Regions from separate parts of the Psychromonas sp. MME1 genome, predicted to be linked through region 2. Evidence: riboswitches for the same ligand, from Rfam matches in the RefSeq annotation. Region 2 holds a riboswitch; the other holds the start of a gene.
The links. Region 2 has a riboswitch for cyclic di-GMP ahead of AB2N10_RS12505 (fibronectin type III domain-containing protein). Riboswitches for the same ligand answer to the same signal wherever they lie in the genome.
Positions count from the first base shown of each region.

Region 1: it holds a riboswitch for cyclic di-GMP, as region 2 does, so the genes downstream of both, AB2N10_RS11140 (fibronectin type III domain-containing protein) here and AB2N10_RS12505 (fibronectin type III domain-containing protein) in region 2, are expected to answer to the same signal.

Region 1 is NZ_CP160906.1:2,430,586-2,445,851, forward strand. Features, by position in the region: gene gss (bifunctional glutathionylspermidine amidase/synthase) at 1-657, opposite strand, end outside; gene AB2N10_RS11140 (fibronectin type III domain-containing protein) at 907-2,298, opposite strand; cyclic di-GMP riboswitch class I at 2,377-2,462, opposite strand; gene AB2N10_RS11145 (diguanylate cyclase) at 3,207-4,106, shown strand; tRNA gene AB2N10_RS11150 (tRNA-Trp) at 4,582-4,657, opposite strand; gene AB2N10_RS11155 (thioredoxin family protein) at 4,774-5,007, opposite strand; gene AB2N10_RS11160 (permease) at 5,026-6,006, opposite strand; gene AB2N10_RS11165 (sigma-70 family RNA polymerase sigma factor) at 6,079-6,597, opposite strand; gene AB2N10_RS11170 (hypothetical protein) at 6,625-7,041, opposite strand; gene AB2N10_RS11175 (phosphoserine transaminase) at 7,378-8,493, shown strand; gene gorA (glutathione-disulfide reductase) at 8,523-9,884, shown strand; gene AB2N10_RS11185 (phosphoethanolamine transferase) at 10,001-11,113, shown strand; gene AB2N10_RS11190 (phosphoethanolamine transferase) at 11,113-11,682, shown strand; gene AB2N10_RS11195 (DUF2126 domain-containing protein) at 12,053-15,211, shown strand.
Region 2 is NZ_CP160906.1:2,710,951-2,726,216, forward strand. Features, by position in the region: gene rplE (50S ribosomal protein L5) at 1-432, opposite strand, end outside; gene rplX (50S ribosomal protein L24) at 445-759, opposite strand; gene rplN (50S ribosomal protein L14) at 769-1,137, opposite strand; gene rpsQ (30S ribosomal protein S17) at 1,296-1,547, opposite strand; gene rpmC (50S ribosomal protein L29) at 1,547-1,738, opposite strand; gene rplP (50S ribosomal protein L16) at 1,738-2,148, opposite strand; gene rpsC (30S ribosomal protein S3) at 2,160-2,852, opposite strand; gene rplV (50S ribosomal protein L22) at 2,856-3,191, opposite strand; gene rpsS (30S ribosomal protein S19) at 3,200-3,475, opposite strand; gene rplB (50S ribosomal protein L2) at 3,490-4,317, opposite strand; gene rplW (50S ribosomal protein L23) at 4,329-4,628, opposite strand; gene rplD (50S ribosomal protein L4) at 4,625-5,230, opposite strand; gene rplC (50S ribosomal protein L3) at 5,245-5,883, opposite strand; gene rpsJ (30S ribosomal protein S10) at 5,900-6,211, opposite strand; gene AB2N10_RS12490 (GNAT family N-acetyltransferase) at 6,566-8,581, shown strand; gene AB2N10_RS12495 (pseudouridine synthase) at 8,593-9,285, shown strand; gene AB2N10_RS12500 (TIGR04219 family outer membrane beta-barrel protein) at 9,343-10,122, opposite strand; cyclic di-GMP riboswitch class I at 10,465-10,549, shown strand; gene AB2N10_RS12505 (fibronectin type III domain-containing protein) at 10,636-10,989, shown strand; gene AB2N10_RS12510 (DUF3373 family protein) at 11,066-12,484, opposite strand; gene AB2N10_RS12515 (hypothetical protein) at 12,571-12,897, opposite strand; gene AB2N10_RS12520 (cytochrome b/b6 domain-containing protein) at 12,927-13,538, opposite strand; gene AB2N10_RS12525 (tetrathionate reductase family octaheme c-type cytochrome) at 13,531-15,180, opposite strand.

The sequences.
Region 1 (15,266 bases), 280 kb from region 2:
TAACAGGGGTTTTGCATAATGGCTAGATAATGAAAATAGCTGCTTGTTAGTTTCCACACTCGCTTCTGCATAGCGATCATCATCAGTTTGTATCATCCAACCTAAAATCAAGGCATCATTAAAAGAACAAGCAACCCAATATTCACCCTCCTCCGTGATCGTCGCGATTAGCTCGCGACTAAAATCGCGCCCATCAGGCCAAATTGTATGGTCAAGATTTTGTTCTGCAATACGAATTTTATCGGCAAACACTTCCGTCACAATGGCAACGTGGCCAGTCTGCTCAAACTCCCCGCCTTGCTCCCAAATCAATAAACTTCCCGGTTGCGGATGACGTTTACTACCGTTAGCAAAAGCTTGTAAGGGTAAACGTGTATTGGAAGCAATATCGCGCACAGAACGTAAATTAAAAATATCATAGGCCATCGGCACATCATCAAAAAGATAGCCATGATTGAGATACATCCAGCGTCGTGCAAATTCCACGCATTGCCATTTATAGCCCATGTAAATACCATCAACATAATTGCGAAAGGCGCTACGTTTTGGGTATTCGCTATCACTGGCGCTATCGTAATCACTAGAATATGCAGCAACGCCACCGGGTGCATAACCAAGCAGAGTACCAAAGGGACGAGAAGTGGCTATGTGGGTCAAAGCGATATCCTTTTATTAGAGTGAGAAGATAACTAATATATGCGACTAATTTATTATTAGCAATGCCGTCATTTATCTAGAACCAAAATAAAAACTAGGTATATATGAAAGGGTTTCTAAAGGGGGGAGCTGTGGTCGATATATTCGTGAACAAGATAAAATGGGACGTTAAAAAAGATAGTCGTAGAATAAAAAATCGGCAACAAGCACTGGCTTGTTCCCGATTATAGCTAAAGCCTTTAATCTAACTTATTGAATTGTTACACCAGCAAAACCGAATCCACTATAACTGCCGAATGTACCAACTGGATGAATGTTGATATCAACAATACCTTCGAACTCAATATCCACTTTCATGTAATGCCAAGTATAACCAGAAGGCACTTCAACTAATTCACTTTCACCATTAATGATAATTTCAATAAAGGCAGCATCATTACTCCAAACACCCGCATTAAAATAGACCGAAGCAATATTTACCTGTTGCGAACCACTTGCCAATTTAATTTCAACGCCATTACTCTCTTTCCATGACATACTTTGATAGCCCGAATTAATCTCATTGCCGCCATTAACAAATGTGTACTTGCCATCGCGATATTTGCTTTTACCGTAGAATGATAAATTCTGCAGTACGGCGTTAGAAATATCTTCATTACCATTTATCCCATTGGCGCTATAAAAGCTTGCATCCGTTGTGTCGATAACAGACCCAAATTTTGTTTCTGTTGCAACAAGTGCCGCATAATTTACCACAGGCGCCATATTTGCATTATCAAAAACAATACCAGCAAACATAACAGCACTGTAACCTGAACGATCCGAATCTGTTGTTATATGCACAGGAACTGTACCATCAAAAACAATGTCCACTGCAAAGAAATGCCAGCTATACCCCTTAGGTAACGTAACAACTTGAGTTTTATCACCCGCAGTTACAACGACACTAGATTGTTGATCATCCCAAGCTCCAGCCTGCATATACAAGCGTGCAGTTTGTTCATTACCTGTACCATGTAAAACAAATGAAAGGCTATTACTACTGTCAAACTTCATACTGGTATAACCATTCTCAAGTTCAACCCCCTCATTTTGGAAGCTAAAATAGTCTTTATCTGCAGAACTAATTTTACCTGAATTTATTACAAAGTTGCTGCCTTCAAGTGTCTCTTGAGTGTACTCTTGATTATGGGTGACATTACTTTTAAATGAATAAAGCGTTTTTCTACCTATTTCAATAGCAACAGGTTTAGAAATAGTTTCATGCGATATAACAACACTGCCAGTAAAATCAGGCTTATCGCCAGGGAGCGTTTCACCTGGATCGGGAACAACAGGCACCTGTGCGCACACTTCTTCGGAATTGTTTTTTCCTGCTTGGTTAAATGCCGTTATCCGATAACAATATGTCTCTTCACTAATAACATCTAAATCATTATATTGCGTAGTATTGGCAGCTAACACTGCGATATTTTGGAAAAAGTCATCATTAACAATGCGCTTTTCAACAAAAAATCCTTCTTCATTTGTTGAATTATCATTCCATGCTATCTGCAAACTAGCAGATAATGCAACGGGACTCATAATGAATAACAATATTACAATTAGGCGGGTATAAATTAAATTAACTAGTTGATTCATTTTTGCCTCCACAAAAGTGATCAATCAGCGTTTATTCATAATTTGTAAATTAGGAGGAATGATAAGAACTATTATCGCCTCGGTAACTCCGCTGCCATAGACTGATAGTCAACAGGCCGGTGGTTTTGCGTATTAAGGTTTCCCTTAACTTGCCTTTTTCTAGCTACAATATTTAAACAACTGAATATTAAAAAATAGGATTGGTTAAATTTCATACAAATTAAAACAGAAAAACGAACAGATTAAAAGCGTTAATTTAGTAATTAATCACTCAAAAAAAGCAAAATAGGACCTACTTTTAGAGGGATCAAACGTAAGCATCAACTAACATTACACACCTAGGCTTGTGACTTTTTATTCAGATCAAGTATAAAAATCAGCGTCTTATATTTTCATCACCGCTACCTCCCCAACCTCTCCATCAAGCTGAAATAGAGCAACAACAAGATAAAAACAAATACCAAATAACAAGATCTACCTCACACACTAACCCACAATTAAATTTACTTTTTTATGATTTTTAGTCTACGCACTTAGATGAACAGAGAAATATCACAGCAAAACCAACAAAAAAATGTGCTGTATAGTGGTGGTATTGCAATCAGTAAACAAACTTTCAACGAATAAATAAGAAAATTAATGGATAAATTTATTTATATTGTGACACTCTTATCTACAATAATTTATCTTTCCTCATCTAAATTATCTACACTAAGAGTTAGAGTTAATGCTTAAATTTGTTGTCGTACTTACATAAACGGACTGATAACCTTGCGCATTAATAAGGCTTCCCCTATCCTTTTACAAGACAAATAAAAATAGCTGTTCAGACAACAATAGCATATGTTTTTTAATTTATTACAAGCATTGACCTCCGCTGAATCACAACTAATAATTACGGAGAGTAAATGAAAAGATGCATACGATATTATTTAGAACTCATTTTTGCTGTACTGGCTTTGAGCGTAAGCCTTTGTTCTTATGCCTGTAAACCTATTATCACCCCCACCTTTGCCAATATTAGTAAAGATATTTTAATCAGAGACCTACTTGTTTTATCTTTATCGAAAGTGATCGAAGCTGAGAATATTTGCGTAAAACCCTATATAGAAAACCTTTCCGATGCACGTAAAAGTAAACATGTTATGCAAGGTTTGATTGATGTGACATGGGCAAGTGCCTCCGCTGTTGAAGAAGATAATTTACAGGCTATTCGCATTCCTATCTTCCGTGGTTTGCAGGGGCTGCGCATTTTTATTATCCGAGAAAATGAGCAAACACTATTTGATGCAATCACAACGCTAGATCACTTGCGTCAATATCAAGCAGGACAGGGTACTTTTTGGGGGGATACAAAGGTATTAAAAGGCGCGAATATTCCCGTCATAACCACTCCCATATCAGAAAATTTACTCTCTATGCTTGCTAAAAAGCGGTTTGATTACTTTCCCTTAGCTATTCATGAGCCATGGGTCGCTCTGAGTGCACATCCTGAGCTACCACTCGTGGTTGAAAACTCAATTATACTTTCCTACCCTTCTGCCTTTTATTTTTATGTGAGTAAAGATAACCAGACCCTCGCATCGAATATCCTCAACGGAATGAAAATAGCGATTGCAGACGGCTCTTACGATCAATTGTTATTTAGCTCTGACTTATTGAAAGAAGCGTTTCTGCGCGGTAATTTAACTCAGCGAAAAGTATTTTCAGTACAAAATTCTAATTTTCACCACAAAATTCCAAAAGAAAATAGGGTATATTGGTTATCTGCAGATGAATTAATCACAATGATGTCTAAAAACAGATGAGAGCCAAAACAAGAGCTGATAATACCAACCTCATAATATTATGGTCATAGTTTGTTGAGGATAAATACCGAAAAACAAGGCGCATGATTGAGTACTAGCAGGCTATTACAATTGAATGCAACGCTGTTACCTATTATTTTAACCAACAAGATAGATCAGATACTTATGCGGATTAGTATTATCTCCCTACAGAGCGATGAAAAGGCTATTAATTAAAAAATAGCAGGCAATATAATAAAAAGTATTGATGTATACCCATGATACTTCAAGAGGGGTATATAAGTGTTGCGGCGCCCATAAAATTGCTAACAAGCTACAAATTTATTCGCTCACACAGAGAGGACAGGATATGGACAGGAATAATTTTATTACTTAGGAGTGTTTGAGACAATAACTGACTAATAAATGCGTTGTAACTTATTGATAACCCTAGAAACAACAAAGCCCCGACAATTGTCGAGGCTTTATCTAAATGTGGCAGGGGTGGAGAGATTCGAACTCCCAACATTCGGATTTGGAATCCGACGTTCTGCCATTGGAACTACACCCCTGCAGACGACGCAAATAATACCTAAGCTAATTTCAAAGTAAAGTGCTTTTTATGCAAACTCGGTTAACTGCCTAGAAAACAAGCAAAGCAAGCTGCATTTCTATTTTTTACCAAGGTTTAACGAAGAAAATCTTGCACCTTCTGCTGGTCGGGAACCGAGCCCGAGTGCACCAGTTTACCATCCACGGAAACCGCTGGTGTACTCATCACCCCAGCCGCCATAATCGCTTGTAAGTCCGTCACTTTGGATAACGCGATATCAATATCTAACTGCTTCGCGGTTTGTTGAATCAACTCTGCTGTTGTGACGCAATTTTTACAACCAGATCCATATACATTAATCGTTTTCATTTTATCTCCCTGTTTATTCTAAAAGTTAACTGCATTAAATAACCAACCAATCAAACTCAAAGCGACCAGTAAATAGGCCGCAATCATTATTAATAATCGCGTGGTCATCACCTGTTTGAGCATCATGAATTCAGGCAAACTAACGGCAACAGCGCTCATACAAAAAGCGAGCGTTGTTCCCAATGGCACGCCTTTTAATAATAAGCTTTCAATAATGGGGACTATAGCAGTGGCATTAACATACATCGGAATAGCGAGCAAAGTGGCAACTGGAACAGACCACCACTGCCTCGCCCCTAGATGCTCACTAAACCATGTTGCAGGTATAGCACCATGAATCACCGCACCAATAGCAACCCCAAGTAGGACCCATTTCCAAACTCTACTAAAGATGGTTAACATCTCTTGTTTGGCAAATTGATGGCGTTCGAATAAGGTCATTTTATTCTGTTCATATGCAATATCAGGCATATCATCCTGACGTTTATATTGCTGAGCAAGAAACGCTACTAACATGCGTTCCCCTTTGATTAAATCAATGAGAAAACCAGCTGAAATGCCAAGTAATAAACCGATGCTGATATAAATAAGGGTAAATTTAAGACCAAGCAGAGATCCCAACATCACCACCACCACTTCGTTGATCAAAGGGGAGGTTAGTAAAAAGGCGATGGTGACACCAAGCGGAATACGTGCGGAGACAAAGCCCATAAATAAGGGAATCGAACTACAGGAACAAAAAGGGGTAACCGATCCAAAAATTGAACCGAGAATATAGCCTAAGAACCTATTTTTACCCTGTAAATAGTAACGGACTTTTTCAGGGTTAAGCGTGGCTCTCACTACGGCAATAAGGTAAATCAGCACAACCAATAGCACTAAAATTTTACTAGTGTCTTCAATAAAGAAGTGAACGGCTCCTGTCAATCGACTATCGGGCACCAGATTAAATAATGAATAAGTTAGCCAATCGGCAAGGTAAGTGAACCAAGCTAGCATGAATGCTCTCCGCTGAATGTATCTCTAATTATAGACACGAACAGGGAGGTAAAAAGATGCAAATTTTTTAAATTATTTTCTGGGTATAAAGGCGATAACCCCCTGTTGATCAAATTCCACCTTACAGGATATGATCATCTGCTCACGCAATTTCTTTCGCGCCCGCTGTATTCGTGATTTGCTTGCGCTCAACGACAACCCTTTATGCTGTGCATATTCTGATTGTGAAAGCCCCTGTATATCACAGAGCTCGATGGCCTCTTTGTCACTTTCATCTAATTCACACAAAACGCGGATCAAACAGTGTTGTAAATTCACAATCGGCTGCTGCTCTGGTTGCACACTGACTTCTGCATTGATATTCATTTCTAACTTCGCTTTGCGATGTGCATCAATGAGCGTATTTTTAGTGATAGTAAAAAGCCAACTTTTAGCGTGCGCTAATGTACAAAAACGCGCTTTATTTTGTAGGGCTTTAATAAACACATCTTGCAGAAGGTCTTGAGCCAACTCGCAATCACCTGTTTTTTTTACTAACCAATTTTTTAATGCCTGCTCATTTGCATTCCAAGCGACCATTAAACAGTCCAAAATATCAACCTTATACCAAATAACCACTTAATAAACATACTGTTCAGCTTGCGCGAGTATTGATGTCATCCACATTTTAGCATCGTTAATATTATTGAAGAATTGATAGGCTTCCCCCGCCTGATTATACAAATCACTCAGATGACGCTGACCTAGCGCAGGAGCAGTACAATCAGTTAAAATTAAAGCCGTTGCGATACGCCCGTTTTGTTTGTCATATTTAACGTATTCAACCAGTAACTCAGCGGCCTCTGGCGTATGGATCGGATCTCCGTTTAAGGTAACGATCACCCCCCATTTTTCATGGGTTCGCAACCGCTGTACTACATTCGCATTGCTAAGAGAAAGGATCATCGCTTCTTTATTCCAAGGGCCACACCCCTCAATCATTAATATATTATTTACTAATTCAAAGTGTAATGTCCCATGGTCTGTTTTCATCATTGAACTCCGTTGTGGGCTACTTTAAAAAAACATAATGTGTTTCTATATTCGCTCATTTATCACGACGAATAAATCGTTAATGATAAGATCTTTGTTATCCCCCTCAAAAATAAAAACAGCTATCGCGATCACCCATATGAACAGCGCAATAAATGATGCAATGAAGGCAATATTGACCTCAATATAGTGCTTGCCGTAACCTTTCTCCCACCTTAGTATAGGCAATTTAATTCGTTAATTTTAAACCACTTTACGTATAATGCTTTTATCAGCACAATAAATGCCATGATAAAAAATAATCGATTGTTTTTTAAAGGATAATAAACAATGAGTAACCTGCAACCAGCTATCAAACCAGTTAACCCTAATTTTTCATCTGGCCCATGCGCTAAACGCCCCGGTTATGATATTAAGCAGTTAGATATTGCGACGTTAGGCCGTTCGCACCGTTCCGCTCTTGGCAAAAATGCGTTACAAAAAGTGATCGACGATACCGCTAAGCTATTAGCGCTACCTAAAGATTACCGCGTTGGTATTGTCCCCGCTTCTGATACGGGCGCGATGGAGATGATCATGTGGTCGATGCTCGGTGAGCGCCCTGTTGATGTCTGTTATTGGGAGTCATTCGGACAAGGTTGGTTTGCCGATATTACTAAGCAACTTAAGTTACAAAACGTCAATGAGATAAAAGCAGATTACGGGCAACTACCCGATCTATCGCAAGTGAATTCCGATCACGATGTTGTCTTCACTTGGAATGGCACAACCTCTGGCGTCAAGGTTGAAAATGGCGATTTCATTCGCGACGATCGTCAAGGATTAACTATTTGTGATGCGACTTCGGCGGTATTTGCGATGCCAATGCCTTGGGAAAAATTAGATGTCACCACATTCAGCTGGCAGAAAGTATTAGGTGGTGAAGGTGGTCATGGCATGATCATTTTAAGTCCACGCGCAGTGGCTCGTTTAGAAAGTTATACTCCGAGCTGGCCGCTACCTAAAATTTTCCGATTAACTGCAGCTGGAAAATTGCTAGAGGGAATTTTTAAGGGTGAAACAATTAATACCCCTTCTATGCTCTGTGTGGCAGACTATCAAGATGCATTAGATTGGATCTCGGATATCGGTGGTGTACAAGCGAGCATCGAAAAGTCGCAACAAAATCTCGCCATCTTAGAGACCTTTGTCTCAGAAAATGATTGGATTCACTTTTTAGCTGAGAATGCACAGATTCGCTCTAACACCAGTGTATGTCTATCTCTCGACTTAGATGATCAACAAATTAAACAATTCATAACATTACTTGCCGATAATCAAGTTGCCTATGACATTGGTGCCTACAAAGATGCGCCAAGTGGATTACGTATCTGGTGCGGCAGTACCGTACAAGCAAGCGACTTAAAAGCCCTATTACCTTGGTTAAGCTGGGCATATCAAGTAGTTTGTAAATAAACATAAAGCGCAAAGCGTTGGAGAAAACAATGAGCGAAAATAATTTTGATTTTGACTATATCTGTATTGGCGGTGGCAGCGGCGGGATTGCATCGGCAAACCGTGCAGCCAGATATGGGCAAAAAGTCGCAATCATCGAGGCCAACGCATTGGGCGGCACCTGTGTCAATGTCGGCTGTGTCCCTAAAAAGGTGATGTGGCATGGTGCGCAAATTGCCGAAGCGATTAACCTATACGCACCAGATTATGGTTTCGACGTGAACCTAAAAGCATTTAATTGGGCAAAACTGATAGAGAGTCGCCAAGCCTATATTGGTCGTATCCATGAATCCTATGACCGCGTATTAGGTAATAACAAGGTGGAAGTGATCAAAGGCTTTGCCACCTTTATTGATAAAAATACGATTGCAGTTGGTGATAAACAATACCGCGCCAAACATATCACCATTGCCACGGGCGGTCGCCCAATTATCCCCAATATTGCAGGGGCTGAATATGGCATCGACTCGAATGGCTTTTTTGATCTGAAAATACAACCTAAACGCGTGGCCGTAGTCGGTGCTGGTTATATCGCCGTTGAGATTGCAGGCGTCTTACATGCTTTGGGTACGCAAACTCACCTTTTCGTGCGTAAAGAATCACCTCTCCGCAGTTTCGACCCGATGATCATTGAAACGCTCGTTGAAGTGATGGAAAAAGAGGGCTTGAGCTTACACACCCACTCTATCCCCAAAGAAATCGTTAAAGAAAGCGATGGTAGTTTAACCCTACACCTTGAAAATGGAAAAAGTTGCAATGTTGACACCCTGATTTGGGCAATCGGGCGTAGCCCCGCCACAGATACCATTAATCTTAGCGCTGCAGGTGTCGCAACCAATGACGCTGGCTATATTAAAGTTGATGCCTACCAAGAGACAAATATACCGGGCATCTATTGTGTTGGCGATATTATGGAAGGAGGGGTAGAACTGACTCCCGTAGCCGTTAAAGCGGGTCGCCAGTTATCTGAGCGCCTATTTAATAATAAAGTGGATGCCAAAATGGACTATAGCCTTATTCCTACGGTGGTATTTAGTCACCCACCAATTGGCACTATTGGGTTAACGGAACAACAAGCTATTGCACAATATGGCGAAGCCAATGTTAAGGTTTATCAGTCGGCTTTTACCGCGATGTATAGTGCAGTGACACAACACCGCCAGCCATGCAAAATGAAATTGGTCTGTGCGGGCGCAGAAGAGACCGTCGTTGGTCTGCACGGTATCGGTTTTAGTGTCGATGAGATGATTCAGGGGTTTGCTGTCGCAATGAAAATGGGCGCAACAAAAGCCGATTTTGATAGTGTTGTAGCTATTCACCCAACGGGATCGGAAGAGTTTGTTACTATGTAATGTCCACTTCCCACTCTTACCAAAAAAGCCCTGTCTATATACAGGGCTTTTTTATTAGATAACTGAAAAATCAAATAAACCTTTCCTTAAGCGTTTCTTAAGTTTATTAGCGGAGAATGAGTAAAAATAATTCAACAGAAGAAATCCATTTGAAACTATTACCACAAAAACTACTCAACCACTTATCCGTGAAAATGAGTATTGAATCCCTTGTACTACTCACCTCATTATACTTTGCCATTGTGATCAATTTCCCTTTTATTACGAGGATGCATGAGCTTGCCGATCCCGCTCACGTAATTTTTTCACTGACCCCATTTGCCGCGCTAACGGGTGCATTTTTGGTTATTTTCACCTTATTCTCGTTTAAGTATATTTTTAAACCCGTCATCATATTTATACTGCTATCATCGGCAAGCGCGACCTATGCGATGATGAAATACAATGTATTGTTTGACTATTCGATGGTCGAAAATATTTTTCAAACCAATATTGCGGAAGCTAATTCATACATTAATCTGCGATCTTTTTTATATCTATTTTTCCTTGCTTTTATACCTGCACTATTTATCGCGTTGGTAGAGATAAAATGGACTGATTCATGGCTAAAAGGGTTACTACATCGTACTGGGATGATCGTGATTGGCTTTGCTATTCTTGGTATTATTGCAGCCTTCTTCTATAAGGACTACGCCTCAGTTGGACGCAATAATCACTATCTCAATAAAATGATTCTACCTACACATCTTTACTACGCAGGAAGATATATTAACAATACTTACTTTGTTAAACCGCTCGCGTTTAAAGTCATGGGTGAAGATGCAAAAATTATAAAAAGCGATAATAATAAACCCACATTGATGGTATTAGTGGTCGGTGAAACCGCGCGCTCAGAAAACATTGCCTACAATGGTTATGAACGCAATACCAATCCCTACACGGAAAACTTAGCCATTATTTCATTTCAAAATGTCTCTTCATGCGGCACGGCAACGGCGCACTCATTGCCTTGCATGTTTTCATCTTTAACACATAAAAATTATGACCATAAAAAAGTGAACGCGCAGAGCAATGTCTTAGATATTATGCAGCATGCGGGTATCGATGTGATCTGGTATGAAAATGATGGCGGCCATAAAAACGTTGCACAACGCATTAATAAAGAAGAAGTTTCAACGAGCAGTGCAAACCCGTTCGTGATGGCAGTGTCTGTGTCGATGAAGTGTTAGTGGACAAATTAAAAGAGCAATTAGCAACACAACCAGCAAAAGATTCATTAATTGCTTTTCATCTCATCGGTAGTCATGGTCCGACCTATTGGAAGCGTTATCCAACAGAAATGGAAACCTTTAAACCAGCCTGTCGCCGTAGCGATATAGAGAATTGTAGCGATCAAGAAATTGTTAATGTTTATGATAACACCTTGGTTTATACAGATTATGTATTAGCAAAAACCATCAAAGTATTAGAAGAGTATGAAGATCGTTATAACGTAGTCATGTTATACGTATCAGATCATGGTGAATCTCTGGGCGAAAATGGTCTCTACCTTCATGGCACGCCTTACGCATTTGCACCAGAAGAGCAAACTAAAGTTCCTTTATTTATCTGGCTCCCTGACAGCTATGCCGATGTAAAGGGAATCAATAAAAGCTGTTTAAGTGATGCAGCCAAACAGCAGTCGTTTTCACACGATAATTTATTCCATACCTTATTGGGCTTATATGGAGTGACCACGGAAGTGAAAGATGCACAACTAGATATGACAGCTAACTGTATGGATAGCGATAAAAAATAGACAATATATACCCATGTTACCTCAAGATTCTTTGCTATCTTAATGTAACATGGGGTATGCATCATAGACTGATACTTACCCATTTTATCCCACTGCTAGTTCATAGAATATTTGTGTTTTTAAAATTAACCTGATGTGATGGTTACTTCATTTAGTGCTATTTTAGTGCGTTGTTTGCACGATTGAGGGCGTTATTTGTATTTTCATCGCTTCCTAATTTTAGATAAATGGCTTTTAAATAGGCTATTTAAACGATTTTGAATAAATTCCTCTATTTCATGCAAATGGAATAAATAATGCAATATATCAACACCAAATGACATTTTCATGTTATTTATATAGATTCATATCATCAAAGGGGAATTAGTCGATGACAATTACTGTTGGTATTTCACACCATACCGAATATAAATATGACCGTTCTGTGAAAATGGGGCCGCATATATTTCGTTTACGGCCTGCTCCTCATAGCCGTACTAAAATTAAGAGTTATTCTTTAAAGATCACCCCAGAAGATCACTATATTAATTGGCAGCAAGATCCCTTTGGTAACTATCAGGCTAGAGTGGTATTTAATGAACCGACGACAGAGTTCAGCTTTACTGTTGATCTAGTCGCTGAAATGACGGTCATTAATCCCTTTGATTTCTTCTTAGAAGAGTATGCAGAAGAGTTTCCATTTGTTTATGACAAAACATCAAAGGCGGAACTTGCTCCCTATTTAAAAAAACGTAAAGCCAGTCCGAAATTATTAGAGTTAGTTGCCTCTTTGACACCTAAAGAGCCGATACGTAGTGTCGATTTTTTAGTAGCAGTGAATAAGGCGATCTATGAGTTAGTGGATTACGGTATTCGTTTAGAGCCTGGTGTTCAGACTGCCAATGAAACGCTCACTAAAAAAACGGGTTCATGCCGTGATTCAGCTTGGCTATTAGTACAACTATTCCGTCATTTAGGATTAGCTTCGCGATTTGTTTCAGGCTATTTAGTGCAGCTAACCTCTGATCAAAAATCATTAGATGGACCAAGCGGCCCTGAAGAGGATTTCACTGATTTACACGCTTGGACTGAAGTTTATATTCCTGGTGCAGGTTGGATTGGTCTTGACCCAACCTCTGGATTATTTGCTGGTGAAGGCCATATACCATTAGCTTGTACACCAGAAACCAGCTCTGCAGCACCAGTAACGGGCGGTATCGATAAGTGTGAATCAGAATTTAGTTTCTACAACAAAGTAACTCGCGTACATGAAGATCCCCGTGTGACAAAACCCTATTCAGAAGCACAGTGGTCTGCCATTAACCGTTTAGGGCAAAAAGTTGATCATATTTATGATGACGAGGGCATTCATTTAACCATGGGTGGCGAACCGACATTCATCTCTATTGATGATATGGAACACCCGCAATGGAATACGGCAGCCGATGGCGAAGAAAAAAGAGTCTTAGCACATCATCTGTTTTTAGAAATGAATAAAGTCTTTACGCAAGGCGGTTTCACTCATTACGGTCAAGGGAAATGGTATCCAGGTGAACCTTTACCTCGCTGGCAGTACGGCTGTTATTGGCGTAAAGATGGTGCGCCACTATGGAAAGACGCCAACTTATTAGCAGATCCCAATAAAGATTATAAATTAGATCATAAAGATAGTAAGAAATTTGCTGAAAAGTTAAGTGATGCATTAGGGTTAGGTAAAGCAGCCTTAACCACTGCTTACGAAGATATTCTTTACCATATGTGGCAAGAAGCGTCTTTACCTACTGAAATTGGTCCAAAACAACCTGAAGTATTAGATGCAATGAGCCGTAAAGGTTTCTTAGCTAAAATGGAAAAAGGGATAGAAAAACCAGTTGGTTATGTGCTGCCTTTACAATGGAATGATGGCAAACATTGTTGGCAGTCGTGCGTTTGGGAATTTAAACGTGGTCACTGCTTCTTATTACCTGGTGAATCACCATTAGGTTATCGTTTACCTTTAGATAGTCTTCCTTGGTCAGATAATATTATCGATCGCGACCCGTTTGATATTCCTGATAGCTTTGCGAAAACCAAGAAAACGAAAAAAGGTATTATCGGCAAAGAGATGATTAAAACGGCACTGGCACTTGAGGTCAGATGCGGACGCTTATATGTCTTCATGCCGCCAACCAGTCACTTTGAACATTATTTAGCGATTTTAACTGCCGTTGAAAGTGTCGCTAAAATGCTAGCAATACCTGTAGTAATTGAAGGCTATACACCACCTAAAGATAGTCGTGTTGAAAAATACGCGGTAACGCCAGATCCTGGCGTTATCGAAGTGAATATTCATCCGTCTAAATCTTGGGAGCAATTAGTTGAAAGAACAACAACCTTATATGGTTTAGCTAAACAATCACGTTTAGGCACCGATAAATTTATGGCTGATGGTCGCCATACGGGGACAGGTGGTGGTAACCACGTAACCTTAGGGGGTGAAACACCTGATCAAAGTCCGTTCTTACGTCGCCCAGATATTCTAAGAAGCTTCATTACTTATTGGCAGCATCATCCAGGACTATCTTACCTATTTTCTGGTCTGTTTATTGGCCCAACAAGCCAAGCACCAAGGGTAGACGAAGCGCGTGATGAAATATTGTATGAGTTGGAAATTGCCTTCTCACATATGCCTGAAGGTGAAGTGCCTGCTCCTTGGTTAGTAGATAGATTATTACGTAATCTATTGGTCGATTTAACCGGCAATACGCATCGAGCTGAGTTCTGCATTGATAAGTTATATTCACCTGATTCGGCAACGGGGCGTTTAGGTATCGTAGAGTTCAGGGGCTTTGAAATGCCACCTCATGAACAAATGAGCTTAGTACAGATGTTACTGTTACGTACTCTGTTAGCTTGGTTCTGGAAGAAGCCTTATCACAAACCTCTCGTTCGTTGGGGGACAGAATTGCATGATAAATTCTTATTACCGCAATATGTTGAAAATGATTTAGCAGAAGTAAGCCGTGATTTACAACAAGCGGGTTTTGGATTCCAATTAAGCTGGTTAGACCCTTTCTTTGAATTTAGATTCCCAGTTTGTGGTACGCGTGAACTGGATAATGTCACATTAGAACTAAGAACGGCTATTGAACCTTGGCATGTATTAGGTGAGGAGGCAACGGGCTCAGGTACGGCGCGTTATGTAGACTCTTCGTTAGAAAGGGTACAAATCAAAGTACAAGGTACAATGAGTGACCGTTATATCGTTACTTGTAATGGTCGCAGGGTTCCCCTTAAAGCTGTTAAAGGTAAAGCGAAGGATGAAATGGTTGCCGGTATTCGTTACCGTGCATGGCAACCACCAACGGCATTACACCCAACGATCGGTGTGCATGCACCGCTTACGTTCGATTTGATTGATACCTGGGAAGGACGTTCATTAGGTGGTTTTGTGTATCACGTTAGCCATGCTGGTGGACGTAATCCTGAATCGTTACCTGTAAATGCCTTTGAAGCTGAAGGACGACGTGTAGCACGTTTCTGGAACATGGACATACACCTTCATTACTGAACTCAGATCAAGCAAGTTGGACACCATCGGCAGTAACGCATCGTTTTAGCAATGC
Region 2 (15,266 bases):
ATCGTAATCGATTTCAGGGAAAATGATTTGCTCACGTACACCCATACTGTAGTTACCACGACCATCAAATGACTTAGCATTTAGGCCACGGAAATCTCGTACACGAGGAATAGCGATTGTTACCAAACGCTCAAAAAATTCCCACATACGAACACCACGTAGAGTGACTTTACAACCAATCGGGTAGCCTTCACGAATTTTGAAGCCAGCCACAGAGCGGCGCGCTTTAGTGATAACAGGCTTTTGACCTGAGATAGCAGCCATATCAACAGCAGCATTCTCAAGCACTTTTTTATCAGCCAGTGCTTCACCAACACCCATATTAAGGGTGATTTTCTCTATTCGAGGGACTTGCATGACAGACGTATAGCCGAATTGCTTTTGCAAATCAGACACCACGTTGTCTTTATAGAAATCATGCAGTTTCGCCATCGTAAACTCCAGTTACTTCACAAGTTCATTATTAGATTTGAAAAAACGTACTTTCTTTCCGTCTTCATCTCTAAATCCAACACGATCCGCTTTACCCGTTGTAGGGTTAAGGATCGCAACATTTGATATTTGTATCGGTGCTTCTTGTTCAATAATACCACCAGTTACACCCGCTTGCGGGTTTGGCTTTTGGTGTTTCTTGACCGTATTTACACCTTCAATAATTACTTTACCGTTAGTTAAAACTTTAGAAATTTTTCCAGTTTTACCTTTATCTTTACCGGTAATAACAATTACTTCATCGTCACGTTTAATTTTTGCTGCCATATCGGTTCCTTACAGTACTTCCGGCGCCAGTGAAACAATCTTCATAAAATTGTCATTACGAAGTTCACGAGTTACAGGGCCAAAGATACGTGTACCGATAGGTTGGTTATTTGCATTCAGCATAACCGCAGCATTGCGGTCAAAACGAATTACAGAACCATCGGGACGACGTACACCTTTTCTGGTACGCACAACCACAGCTGAATGAACATCACCTTTTTTAACTTTACCGCGAGGAATTGCTTCCTTCACAGATACTTTGATGATGTCACCGATTGCTGCATAACGGCGATGCGAGCCACCAAGGACCTTAATACACATTACGCGTCGGGCGCCTGAATTATCGGCGACATCCAGCACACTTTGCATTTGGATCATTACAGTGCTCCGCTATTTTACTATTAAATACTCTCTAAGGAGTTGTGTTCCCTTTATTCAGGGAGCGGCATCATACCACCAACTTTCAAAGAAAGATAGTCTAAAAAAACGGCATCCGAAAAGGACGCCGTTTATACACGTGTAAACGAGGCTTAAAATTAAGCTTTGCTTACGATTTCTACCAATGTCCAAGACTTAGTCTTAGATAGTGGACGGCATTCGCTGATTAAAACAACGTCACCTTCACCACATTGATTTGTTTCATCATGCGCATGTAACTTAGTCGTGCGTTTAATGAATTTTCCGTATAACGGGTGCTTCACTTTACGTTCGATAGCAACAACGATAGATTTATCCATCTTTGCACTGATTACTTTCGCTTGAAGAGTACGAGTTGTAGATTCGCTCATTACGCACCTGCCTTCTGATTTAATACTGTCTTAACACGGGCGATGTTACGACGCACTTCTTTGATTGAGTGCGGCTTTTCTAACTGACCAGTGTTTAACTGCATACGTAATTCAAATTGAGTACGTAATAAGTTAAGAAGTTCAGCATTAAGCTCTTCAACACTTTTTTCTTTTAGTTCGTTAGCTTTCATTACATCACCTTACGAGTTACGAAAGTTGTTGCCACAGGCAGTTTAGCAGCTGCTAGAGCAAATGCTTCACGAGCCAATGATTCTGGAACACCTTCCATTTCATAAAGAACTTTACCTGGTTGAGTTTGAGCAACCCAATATTCCACGTTACCTTTACCTTTACCTTGACGAACTTCTAACGGTTTGCCAGTAATCGGTTTATCAGGAAACACGCGGATCCAGATTTTACCTTGACGTTTAACATGACGAGTCATTGCACGACGTGCTGCTTCGATTTGACGAGCAGTAATTCGACCACGACCGACAGCTTTTAATCCAAATTCGCCAAAGCTTACTTCCGCACCTTTCGAAAGACCGCGGTTACGGCCTTTGTGCATTTTACGGAACTTCATACGTTTTGGTTGCATCATTAGCGTATCTCCTACTTACCGCGGCTTTTGCGCTTTGGTTTAGATGGCTGTTGTTCTGTTTCTTGTGGCAATAAACCACCTAGAACTTCACCTTTAAAGATCCAAACCTTAACACCGATGATACCGTAAACAGTCAACGCTTCTGAAGTAGAGTAATCGATATCTGCGCGAAGAGTATGTAGAGGTACACGACCTTCACGATACCACTCAGCACGTGCGATTTCTGCACCACCTAAACGACCACTTACTTGAACTTTAATGCCTTTTGCGCCAAGACGCATAGCATTTTGTACCGCACGCTTCATAGCACGACGGAACATTACACGACGCTCTAACTGAGAAGAGACTGAGTCTGCTACTAGTTTTGCATCAAGTTCAGGTTTACGAACTTCTGAAATATTGATCTGCGCTGGAACACCTGCCATTTTAGCAATTGCTGAGCGTAGTTTTTCAACATCTTCGCCTTTCTTACCAATTACAACACCTGGACGTGCAGTGTGAATAGTCACACGAACACTTTTCGCTGGGCGCTCAATTGTAATCTTAGACAAAGAAGCATTTTTTAGCTTTTCAGTTAAGAATTTACGAATTTGAAAATCACTATATAAGTTATCTGCAAAATCTTTTGTGCCGGCATACCAGGTAGAGCTAAATGGCTTAGTGATACCTAGGCGAATACCGTTAGGATGAACTTTCTGTCCCATTGTTTAACCCCTGTCTGATACCACTACTGTGATGTGGCAAGAACGCTTCATTATACGATCGGCACGGCCTTTCGCACGAGGCATGATGCGTTTCATTGTTGGGCCTTCATCAACACAAATTTTTGTGATGTATAGCTCATCAATGTCTGCGCCTTCATTATGCTCAGCGTTTGCGGTTGCAGAATCTACAACTTTTTTAATCAATACTGCAGCTTTCTTAGGGCTGTATGATAAAAGTTCTAGTGCTTTTTCTACTGATAGACCACGTACTTGATCTGCTACCAAACGCGCTTTCTGAGCTGAAGAACGAGCAAATAAATGTTTAGCTAAAGCTTCCATAAATACCTCTATTTCTTCGCTTTCTTATCCGCGACATGGCCACGGTAAGTACGAGTTGGTGCAAATTCACCCAGTTTGTGACCGACCATTTCATCAGTTACAAATACTGGCACGTGTTGACGCCCGTTATGGACAGCGATGGTCAGACCAATCATATCTGGAATGATCATTGAACGACGAGACCAAGTCTTAATTGGCTTTTTCTCACCGTTTTCCATCGCTTTCTCTACCTTCTTCAGCAAGTGTAGGTCAATGAATGGACCCTTCTTGAGAGAACGTGGCATGGCGATACCTCTGCTTATTTCTTGTTGCGACGACGAACAATGTACTGATCAGTACTCTTGTTCTTACGAGTTTTGTAGCCTTTAGTTGGCATACCCCAAGGAGAAACAGGATGACGACCACCCGATGTTCTACCTTCACCACCACCATGTGGGTGATCTACTGGGTTCATTACAACACCACGAACGGTAGGACGAACACCACGCCAACGCGTAGCACCAGCTTTACCTAATTGGCGTAGCATATGTTCTGCATTACCAACTTCACCGATTGTTGCACGACACTCAGCAGGGATTTTACGCATTTCACCACTACGTAAACGTAGTGTAACGTAAGCACCATCACGAGCTATAATTTGGCTGTATGCACCAGCTGAACGTGCAATTTGTGCACCTTTAGCAGGTTTCATTTCTACAGCGTGTACTGTTGTACCTACTGGAATGTTACGCATCGGTAAGCAGTTACCTACTTTGATTGATGCATCTTCACCAGATTGGATTACATCACCAGCAACTAAGCCTTTTGGGGCTAAGATGTAGCGACGTTCGCCATCAGCATAAAGTACTAGCGCAATATTAGCACTACGATTTGGATCGTATTCTAAACGCTCTACTTTTGCTGGGATACCGTCTTTATTACGTTTAAAATCGACTAAACGATAGTGTTGTTTATGACCACCACCGATATGACGAACCGTAATACGACCACCATTATTACGACCACCTGATTTAGATAAAGACTCTAAAAGTGGTGCGTATGGCTTACCTTTGTGCAGGTCTTTGTTTACCACTTTGACAACGTGGCGACGACCTGGAGACGTAGGCTTACATTTTACAATAGCCATCTATAATTCCTCTACTCAGCGCCAGCGAAATCGATGTCTGCACCTTCAGCTAGACTAACGTATGCTTTTTTCCAGTCGCTACGGCGACCCATACGTTGACCAGTACGCTTGGTTTTACCCTTCACGTTTAGTGTGCGAACACCAGTAACTTCAACTTCAAACAGTTTTTGAACTGCCGCTTTGATTTCTGCTTTAGTCGCAGTACCTGCAACTTTGAATACCATAGTGTTATGGTTTTCAGCAGATAAAGTTCCCTTTTCAGAGATATGCGGGGCTAGAATAACTTGCAGTAAACGTGCTTCACTGATCATGCTAGGCTCTCCTCAATCTTTTTCACTGCATCTGCAGTTACTAAAACTTTATCAAATGCGATTAGACTTGCTGGATCAATACCTTGCACATCACGAACATCTACTTTGTAAAGGTTACGTGCTGCTAAGAATAGATTTTCATCTAATTCTTCGGTAATGATTAGAACATCTTTAAGATCCAGTTCTTTTAACTTCGCTTTCAGCTCTTTTGTTTTTGGAGCTTCAACTGTGAAGTTTTCTACAACGATTAGACGATCCTGACGAACTAATTCAGACAGAATGCTTCTCACTGCGCCACGGTACATTTTTTTGTTTACTTTTTGGCTGTGATCCTGAGGACGCGCAGCAAAAGTAACACCACCGCCAACCCAGATTGGGCTACGGATTGTACCTGAACGAGCTCGGCCAGTCCCTTTTTGACGCCATGGCTTTTTACCACCACCACGAACATCACTACGGGTTTTCTGAGCACGAGTACCTTGACGAGCACCAGCTGCATATGCAACGACCACCTGATGAACTAGGGCCTCGTTGAATTCACGTCCAAAGGTAGCGTCAGAAACTTCAAGTGCACTTTGTGCATCTTTCAATACCAATTCCATTACTAAATCCTTGGTTATGCTTTAACAGCAGGTTTAATGAACACATTGCCGTTTTTCGCACCTGGTACTGCACCTTTAATGAGCAGTAAGTTGCGTTCAACGTCTACGCGAACAACTTCAAGATTCTGAGTCGTAACACGCTCAGCACCCATGTGGCCAGACATTTTTTTGCCTTTAAAAACACGACCCGGTGTTTGACACATACCAATCGAACCATTAGAACGATGTGATAGTGAATTACCGTGTGTCATATCTTGTGTGTTAAAGTTCCAGCGTTTAACACCGCCTTGGAAACCTTTACCTTTAGACTGACCTGTAACATCTACTTTCGTATTTTCGTTGAAAAGCTCAACACTTAGCTCAGCGCCAACTTTGATATCTGCACCTTCGTTATCAGCAAGAGTAAACTCCCACAGACCACGACCAGCTTCTACACCTGCTTTCGCAAAGTGACCAGCTTCTGGTTTGTTTACACGGCTAGCTTTCTTAGTGCCAGCTGTTACTTGAATAGCTTGGTAGCCATCAGTATCAAGTGTTTTAACTTGAGTAACGCGATTTGGTGTACATTCAAGAACTGTAACTGGGATAGAAACACCATCTTCAGTGAAGATGCGAGTCATTCCAACTTTACGACCTACTAGACCGATTGTCATTGTTGTAACTCCTTATCTAACCCAAGCTGATTTGAACATCAACGCCAGCAGCTAGATCTAGCTTCATTAGTGCGTCAACAGTCTTTTCAGTTGGTTCTACGATATCAATCAAGCGCTTGTGAGTGCGGATCTCATATTGGTCACGTGCATCTTTGTTTACATGCGGTGAAATCAATACTGTGAAACGCTCTTTACGAGTTGGTAGTGGAATAGGACCACGTACCTGAGCACCTGTGCGCTTTGCAGTTTCAACGATCTCCGCCGTTGATTGATCGATCAATTTATGATCAAAAGCTTTAAGGCGGATACGGATTCTTTGGTTCTGCATGGACCAAAACTCCAATAGTTAAAAATACAACATACAAACAAACACCTGACGAACTATCTAAGATAGATCTCAAGTGCTTATTCAAACTAGTCGCTCCCCAATCGGGAGTCATTTTCGATAACCTAATAAAATGGTTATGGGCTTATTGCCCACCTACCATATCGGTAAGTGCGGTGCATAATACAGTAAATGTGAAGCAATGCAAGTTTTTCTTAACTTGAAATAGAAAAATTATCGTAAAGATCTTTTTCGGATCTTATGCCATTACATTTTATCCTTAAGGCGCTTTTTCTCAGTAGTTTGCGCTTGCTACAATGCTATACTTTCCACTCGAATCAATAAATAGGATCTCCTGTGCACGCGTTAATTTCACTTATCGATCATCTTCAACTACAGGCGCAGGCCAGCAACCATCGGCAAATATTACGCTTACGTGGAACAACCAGCTGGTGTTTTCAACAATGTAGCGTATTAATAGAAGATCTTCCGCAGCCCTATTTTTGGATTGGTGATGCACCGACAGGGGTCACAACAACGCCTTACCAAACAATATTAGGCCAAGAAACCCCCCTTCTCTTTATTAATGCTATTGCTGAATTTGATGCCAATGCTTTTGCAGCTGCGGAAGGCACCTTACGTGGAGGGGGATTATTGATATTACTTAGCCCACTCACTATCGATGACAGTGATTACTTTTATCATTTTATTGATAAGCAACTACAGCAATATAATTTCATCACAATTGCAGAAAATGCACCTATTGCTCAAATTAATAATACCTTCTCTCCTGCCACTTCTTCTTTTTCGATTAACACAAGGGAACAAGAATACGCAGTAAGGGCTATTGTTAAAACGGTGACGGGACATCGACGCCGTCCACTGGTTTTAACGGCAAATAGAGGAAGAGGAAAATCAGCTGCGCTTGGAATTGCTGCGGCAACACTACTCCGTAATGGGATAAAGAAGATTTTAGTTTGTGCACCGAGTAAACGCGCCACATTTACCCTTTTTAAACATGCAAGTTTATTACTGGGCAAGGAAGCGCATCAATATGCTATTATTAACGGTAACCAATCTATCCAATTTATCGCCCCGGATGCACTGCTAGAAAACAGACCAAATTGCGATCTTTTGATTATCGATGAAGCCGCCGCGATCCCTATCCCAATGTTAGAAAGCTTTGTTTGCCACTACGCTCGCATTGTATTCGCTAGCACATTACATGGCTACGAAGGTTCAGGACGCGGGTTTGCATTACGCTTTCAAAAACGTTTAACGGAAATCGCACCGCAGTGGCGAAAATGTCATCTGAAAACGCCGATTCGTTGGTCTGAAAATGATCCCCTTGAACATTTCACTCTAAATAATCTCTGTTTAAGCGATGATGCAACGACTCCGCAGCAATATGATGAAGCGCAACCGGTACAGTTTTATCGCGTAACAGCAGCAGAGTTAATTGCCGATAAAAATCAATTAACCACTATTTTTTCGCTTTTAATTAATGCACATTATCAAACCAAACCTTCAGACCTCGCAATGATGCTTAATGACAATGCCATGCACATTTTCCTCTTTAAACAAAACCAGCAAATTCTCGGTGTCGCATTAGTTAATTCAGAAGGCGGATTTTCACCGCTTTTAGCAGAACAGGTATGGCAAGGAACACGCAGAGTTCAAGGCAACCTGATTGCCCAATCCTTGACTTTCCATTCCGGCCATCAAGGAGCAGCGCAGCAACACTTTGCCAGAATACAACGGATTGCCATTCATCCCACATGCCAACGACAAGGAGTGGGTAAGTTATTTGTAAAATCGTTAACAACTTGGGCCTTGGATAACCACTTCGACCATCTTGGAGCCAGTTTTGCGGCAACGGCTTATCTTTTATCCTTTTGGCAACAACTTGGTTTCACTACCTTACGAGTAGGAACAACACAAGATAGCAGCAGCGGTGCACATTCACTGATTGTTAATTACCCGCTTTCAAATCAGGGAAAAAAATTACACCGAACCATTCAGGAAAACTTCCAATTACAACTGCCGCTACAATTAAGTCGTCACCTACAACGTCTTGACCCTGAGTTAGTATCGGCACTATTAGCGGAATTAAATAATCAGCCACAAGACACTACTCAATTAATCAGTTATATTGCTGGTAACCGCCCTTTTGAAACCGTTGAATATCAATTGCAACAATTACTGCTAAACAGCAATTTACACCGTTTAGATAAAAAGCAGCAGTCACTCGCTATACAAAAAATACTGCAAAATAACAGTTGGCATGAAGTCTGCGATAAAAATCAATATACAGGCAAAAAAGAAGCGCAACGCGCATTAAAAAATGCCATTCAACAGCTCACTCAAAAATAAGAAACGATTCGATGCGATTAGATAAATATATATGCCAGTCTACGACACTTACCAGAAGCCAAGCTAAAAAAATGATTTTGCAAGGGCGAGTGAATAATGGCCAACAAACATTACGTAATAGCGCCTACAAAGTACAAGATGGCGAACTCATTACACTTGATAACAAGGCCATTACCTTACGGGGCAACCGTTACATTATGCTCAATAAACCGCAGGGTTTTATCTGCTCTACCGTCGATGAACATCTACCAAGTATCTTAAACTTGATCGATGTCGACCATGCAGAACAACTCTGTATCGCAGGGCGTTTAGATGCCGATACAACCGGTTTGACACTAATCACCGATGATGGGCAGTGGTCACACCTCATTACCAGTCCTCGTAAAAAGTGTGCCAAGCGTTATCGCGTTACGATTGAGCAGCCGATCGATGACCATTCCTGCACACTGTTTACACAAGGTATACAGCTCAAGAGCGAACCCCACCCCTGCTTGCCAGCAAAAGTAATAATTGAATCGGATCTAGAGGTGCTACTAACCATTAGTGAAGGGAAATATCATCAAGTGAAACGCATGTTTGCAGCGATCGGCAACCATGTGACTGCATTACATAGAGAACAAATTGGCGATATTCAGTTAGATGCCGAACTGAAACCAGGAGAATGGCGCTATTTAAACGAACAAGAAATAAATAGTGTCGGTTAGATAATAAACAGGCATCAAATGGTTGATGCCTCTCTTTACCACTTAACGACTATTGCATTAGAAATGTAACTGTAAACCTGCGTAGGCACCTTTAAACTCAGCATCTGCATAGATGCCACTAAGATCTTCAATATCAAATTTAATATCGCGGTAGCCAAATTGCACCGTCGCATCTATCGCAAGTGTTTCAATCATATTCCAGAAAATACCACCTTGAATATCATGCACATGATGATCATCGTAGCCAATCCAGTTTACTTCACCATAAACGCCTAATCCAGTAAAGGGTAAGCCAATTTCAGCTGCCACATAACCTAACGGAATAACCCCATTGTAGGACTCTTCTGCGCTCTGTGACAGGCTATTGCCCTGATTATCTTCTACTGTACCATCAAGTTTTACCTTAAAATCACCATATTTAGCATTAAGCCCCAGATCAAGGGAGACAATATCGTTATCTAAGATTTCGTAATAGAGAATAAAATCGAAATGATCCAATTTTGCATCCACAGAGGCATGTCCGGTGAAGGTATAATCACCAAATTCCAAATTGTTAACATCACTATACCCCTTTACATCGAGTTGGTTATAGCGAATTTTAATATTAGGTATTACTGGAATAGGATGCTCTAAAGCGACCCAGAAACTCCCTTTGGTCTTATCATCCAGATTAAACGATTGCATTGTGCCATCTTCACCAAATGAACCTGAAGATTCCATATTCCAAATCTGCGCACCGGCATAAAGGCCTGCTATGGTGTCAGCTTGTACGGCTAATGGGGTGAATAATAGTGGAGAAGAGAGCGCTAAAACGCTAAAGCGAAATGTATTATTCATAAATTTATCCTTAAAAGTAGTTAATCCATTTAAACAGTGATTATTGTCACCTGATAATGAAATTCGCGCAACTACATTACCATTCTATTACCCTCTAGCTAATAATTAACCCAACGCGTCACTCATTTCATTTTCGAGTGACCATTAAAATATAATTTATACAGTACATATTTAAACTAAAAAACAACACGTTATATTTAAAAAAAATCAATGTGAACAGAAAACATCATGAAACAATCAAAAGCGAACTTGTATTGTACAAAAAAACGACATAAAATCATCGCGTAAATAGAAATTAAAACAAATTCACAAATTTCAACTCAGTTTTCACTAATATTGTTCGCTAGAAAATAGCAAATTGAGGGAAACCTTAAGACGCAAAACCACCGGCCTGTAGAGTAAGCTCCATGGCAGCGGGGTTACCGAGGCAATGATAGACCCATCATACCTCTACTTTTTTATACTTAACAATGTTATAGGATGACTGAATTATCATTTTTTGTAGGAGACAAAATGCATAATTCACCCCTATCATGTAAGCACTTATTATTAATGATCTTATCTTTACTGCTCTTTTCCTGTGTATCATCCGAATCGGACTCCAGTGATCAAATAATTGACCAACCGCTTGGTGAAAAACTTCAACTTGTTATCTCGTGGTATGATAATTCAGATAATGAATCAGGCTATATCGTCGAACGCCGCCTAGCAGGAGAAGATGCCTATGACCAAGCAATCTTCCTTCCTCAAGATAGCGACCGCTATGACGACAAAACGGCGTTCACTGGGCAGACATATTGCTATCAAGTTAGTGCATATAACCAAGCGGGTAAGTCCGCATCTGATGAAGTTTGCATTGCAATTTAATCGCTATTAAAAAGTGAAAAGCCGCAGGTAATATTGACTTATTATCATGCGACTTGATTTAACTGATGCAGATAGGTTAATAGTTGTAACGGATCATCGCGCGGAAATCTTGTGCCGTATCAGCCACCATTCCTCCCATTCCCATCATATTCGCCTCTTGCATCGTCATTGGAGCACCACTGTTACCAAAGAATCCATTACTACCGGAGTACTTATAATCAATATAGGTATAACGGAATTGTAAATAGAGCGTTTCACCAATAATAGGCAAATTATAATAAGCTTCATAGGCATCACCGCGTGCTGCTATTTTAGAGCCAATTAACGTATCTTCGCCATAGGTAAATGAACGCCAATATTTAGAGCCGTGATTGAATTCAAAACCGAATCTATCATCAGCTAAAAAACCAGGTATTGTTGCACCAAGCCAATAGGAATAGCCTTTTTCATCCTCCTGTGACCCTAACATTCCGTAGTTCCCACCTGCGGATGTACCACCATCGGGTAATGTCTGAGAGGCTGATACCGATGCAAATAAAACCGTATCATCCAAAAAGTCATTAATAAATTCACCGACACCATTCACTTGCACAGATAAAGTGAAATTTTGCAGATCACCTAATTGCTCAAAGCCTGTTGGTTGAGGCGCCATAGGATTAGAATAATCGTAGCCCATATCAAGCATATTGGTGGCGTAATAGTATTGCGCTTTAATATCATATTGACCATCATTATAGGGAGTAATAATAAAGCCAATCATGTCTATATTATCCGTCGCTCCCGTATCAGTATAATCATGTCCAGAGACAGAAAATCGTGGCGTACTCGTCGCACTCAAGCCTCGACCAGCACAGATTTTAGCATCCATACCAGCAACACCCGTTATTTTCTCAAGTTTTGCACTTAAACTTAGGCCATCAAATTCGACATTAATAGAATGTCCAAGTGGCGATTTTGCACTGTCATAACCTTCTCGAATGTTAGCAAGAAAGCCGTTCGTGGATGGGCGACGACCAATACTCGCCGTCCAAGGTATTTGATCATTACCTAAAAATGAATCACCGAGATATAACATATATACCTCCTTCACCTTAAGGCTATTATCATCTAAGTTTTCGTTAGTAACCCAATCAAAATCGCCCATTCCCGGATCGTAGGGGTCACTATTAAGCCCTGTTTGCCCAAATGCTTTGTTATATGAGAGTAACCCTTTAAAAACAAGGTTATCAAAGGGCTGATACCCCATACCAATCTCTAAGCGATTAGCTAAAAGGTCATGATTATGTAGTTTAGAGCCATCGGCCATCTTATAATCAATACTGTCCATCGTAACGCGATAATCAGCACTTAGCTTAAGGTTATTTCCACCTACTTTTTTTTGTAATTCACGCACTTGTTCTTTTAAGTCTGCAATATCCTGCGCCTGATCAGCCTGAACTGTTGTTGAAAAGGCAATGAATAAGGAGGCGGCGATTAGCGATAATTTTTTATTCATAATGTGTCATCCCTGTCTTATTAAAAATAGAAGGAAACTACCTATTAGTTTTCCATCATGCATTTGTAGAACTAACTAATTCCGTTTTAGTTACAACTAGCAAGCTCCCCACTGTCTGCGGCATACTTCTCGGCAAAATCAGCTAAATCTGGCGCTATTTTCTGAAATGTATCACCATTTAAAAACTCGGCAGAATCAGGGAATTTCTTTGTATATTCCTTAATAAAACGTTTGGCATCATTCTTAAACAATCGTTTCCACTCAACCTTTAAGTGCTGACTAGCAAACTCCTGCCCATTGATAGCAAAATGGGGACGCAAGTACTTCAAGTAATATTTTTGCCCCTTCGCTGCATCTGCAAACACATTAAAAGTTAACATTAGCCCAAGTGTTAACATTATTAATTTCTTCATATCTATCTCCTCAGCTTAATTAAAAATGATTATTCTTCGATTTTTTCTTTACCGGTGATCATGGCCTTAATATGCGTTGATAACTTCTCTCCAAAGGTGATCATATAAAGATGAATGACTACAAAACTAAGCAAGGCATAGGCATTAAAGGTGTGTAAAATAGCAATTAAATCGACATGTTCTATGACGCCTGCCGCCCGTAAATCGGGAAAAAAGTAGAAAGCAAAGCCACTAATAACCTGTAACGGCAGCAGAGCGAATAAAATCGCAATGTAACCTAGACGCTGTAACGGATTAAATTTATCTTCTGGCGTTATATGATGCGGATGTTTTTCTCCCTTAAACACACCATATAGATAAAAACGCAATGTCCCTTCCACCCCTTTTAAGGTGGGAAAATATTGCTGCCACTCACCCGTGGTCAAAATCCAGGTGTAGATCAAGACAACGAGCCCCGTCCAGACAAAACCAATGAGGTTATGTGTCTCAACCGCCGTTCCAAAACCAAATAAAACAAACAATCCATGCATTTCCAATCCTGAGAGCAATAACAACACAATCATCAATGCTTGCGCCCAGTGCCAAAATCGCTCAAAACGCTTAAAAAGCACCACAATTTTACTGCCAGACAGATTACTCATAACCTTCTCCTTGCTCTTGCTTCACTGACATTTTTTTTCTTCTAATAGCCGCTAGATAACGTAAAGCGCCATGTCCAATTACCCCCAGTAGGCCGCCAATAACAGCGAACAAAGCAAATAACTCCACCCAGAAATTACTATCTCGACCAATTAAGTAAAAATCATTTAATCCCGCTAAACGACTATCACGAGAATGACAGGAATGGCAATCAACCGCCTCTTCTGCAGGTGCAACCATATGTTTAATAGGCCAGAATCCATTGGTTTCAATAAAATCAAAGTGCCCACTAAATTCAACTTCGTTTAATTGAGCACCTGCGGTTAATGCTTTCTCCCAGTCATACTCAGTCCATAGTGCCCCAGTGCCCTTCTTACCATATAATTTGATCGGCAAAATGCGATTAAACTCGGTGTCATAGGGTTGCTTACCACGGTGTACTTTAAAGGGCCAAATACGTGCATCGGGATCGTTGTAATTCCCCGTCGGTGGATTAATATCAATTGGTGCACTGCTAGGATCAATCACCGTTTGTAGGGTTTTCTGGATTAATTCACCTTTATACCAACGGTATTCAGGCGTCACATTACGTCCCCAAGTGAATGTACCCTTTTTACTCATATAACTATGTGCTTCCACCCCATCAAATACCTTCTCTTCCGTATAGGGTTTACCATCTTTCATCTTCGTTGCCGTAGACCAATCCCAACTCAACTTAGTGAGATAAGGACCGCGCGCCATTTCAGGGATATGACAAGAGGTACAAGCAACCTTAGCGGTATGATTATCAATCTCACGGACTTCATGTGGTTTTTCACCATGGCAGGATTCACAGGCGACATTTTTGCCGTCACGTTCGATACGCCCCATATCTTTTTTATGGTCGATAAAAGCTTTTTTACCGTTATAACGCCCCGCAATTTCATGGCCACTGGTTTTATGGCAAGTTTGACAACTGAAATTTAGCTTATCAGGGCTCATGTGCACATCAAGGGAGTGGACAGGATCAACTAATGACATGTCGGTGTCGCCGTGTTTTACACCATTACCGCCACCACCATTAGCATGACATGCAAGGCAGTTTTCCCGTTTAGGTGCTCCGACACTTTTTGCTACGGCTTTAAGGTCGACCGCGGGTTGAAGAAATTCACCGAGCTGCGTCGCTTCATAGTAAGGATGTCCCGACATCGCCGCCGATTTTTTATATGTTCCTGTACCATCATGACAAACTAGGCAATCAACATTCTCTTCCGCTTCCTGATCAAAATCATCATTACGCCAACCATAGCCCGTATGACATTGTGTACAACTCTCATTACCACGTGCAGAAACACAATAGTTATTAAAACCATTTTTGCCCTTACCAACCATTTGCTCATCGACTTTAGCAGCCCATTTCCAATGGAAGGTTTTATGCACCTGCTTGGCAGCCTCGGTGTGGCATTCCAAACAAGCTTCAGTAACATCAGGCGCATAATCAAAATCCTGATCAAGGGATTCAAATTTACTGTGGTCTGCGGTCATCCTTGTGCGATTTAGATCTACCGCAGAAGCATCAGAATCCGTGGCCAACACCGTATTAATCCAACCTAATAGCAATAGTGCGATTATTGCTGTTGCTTTTCCTTGCATCATAACGCTCATGCTCCTAGCTTCCTGTAGTAACAAAAATACCCCCAATAGGGTATACAGCCATATTGAGTTAATTATGGCAAAACAACATGAGATAA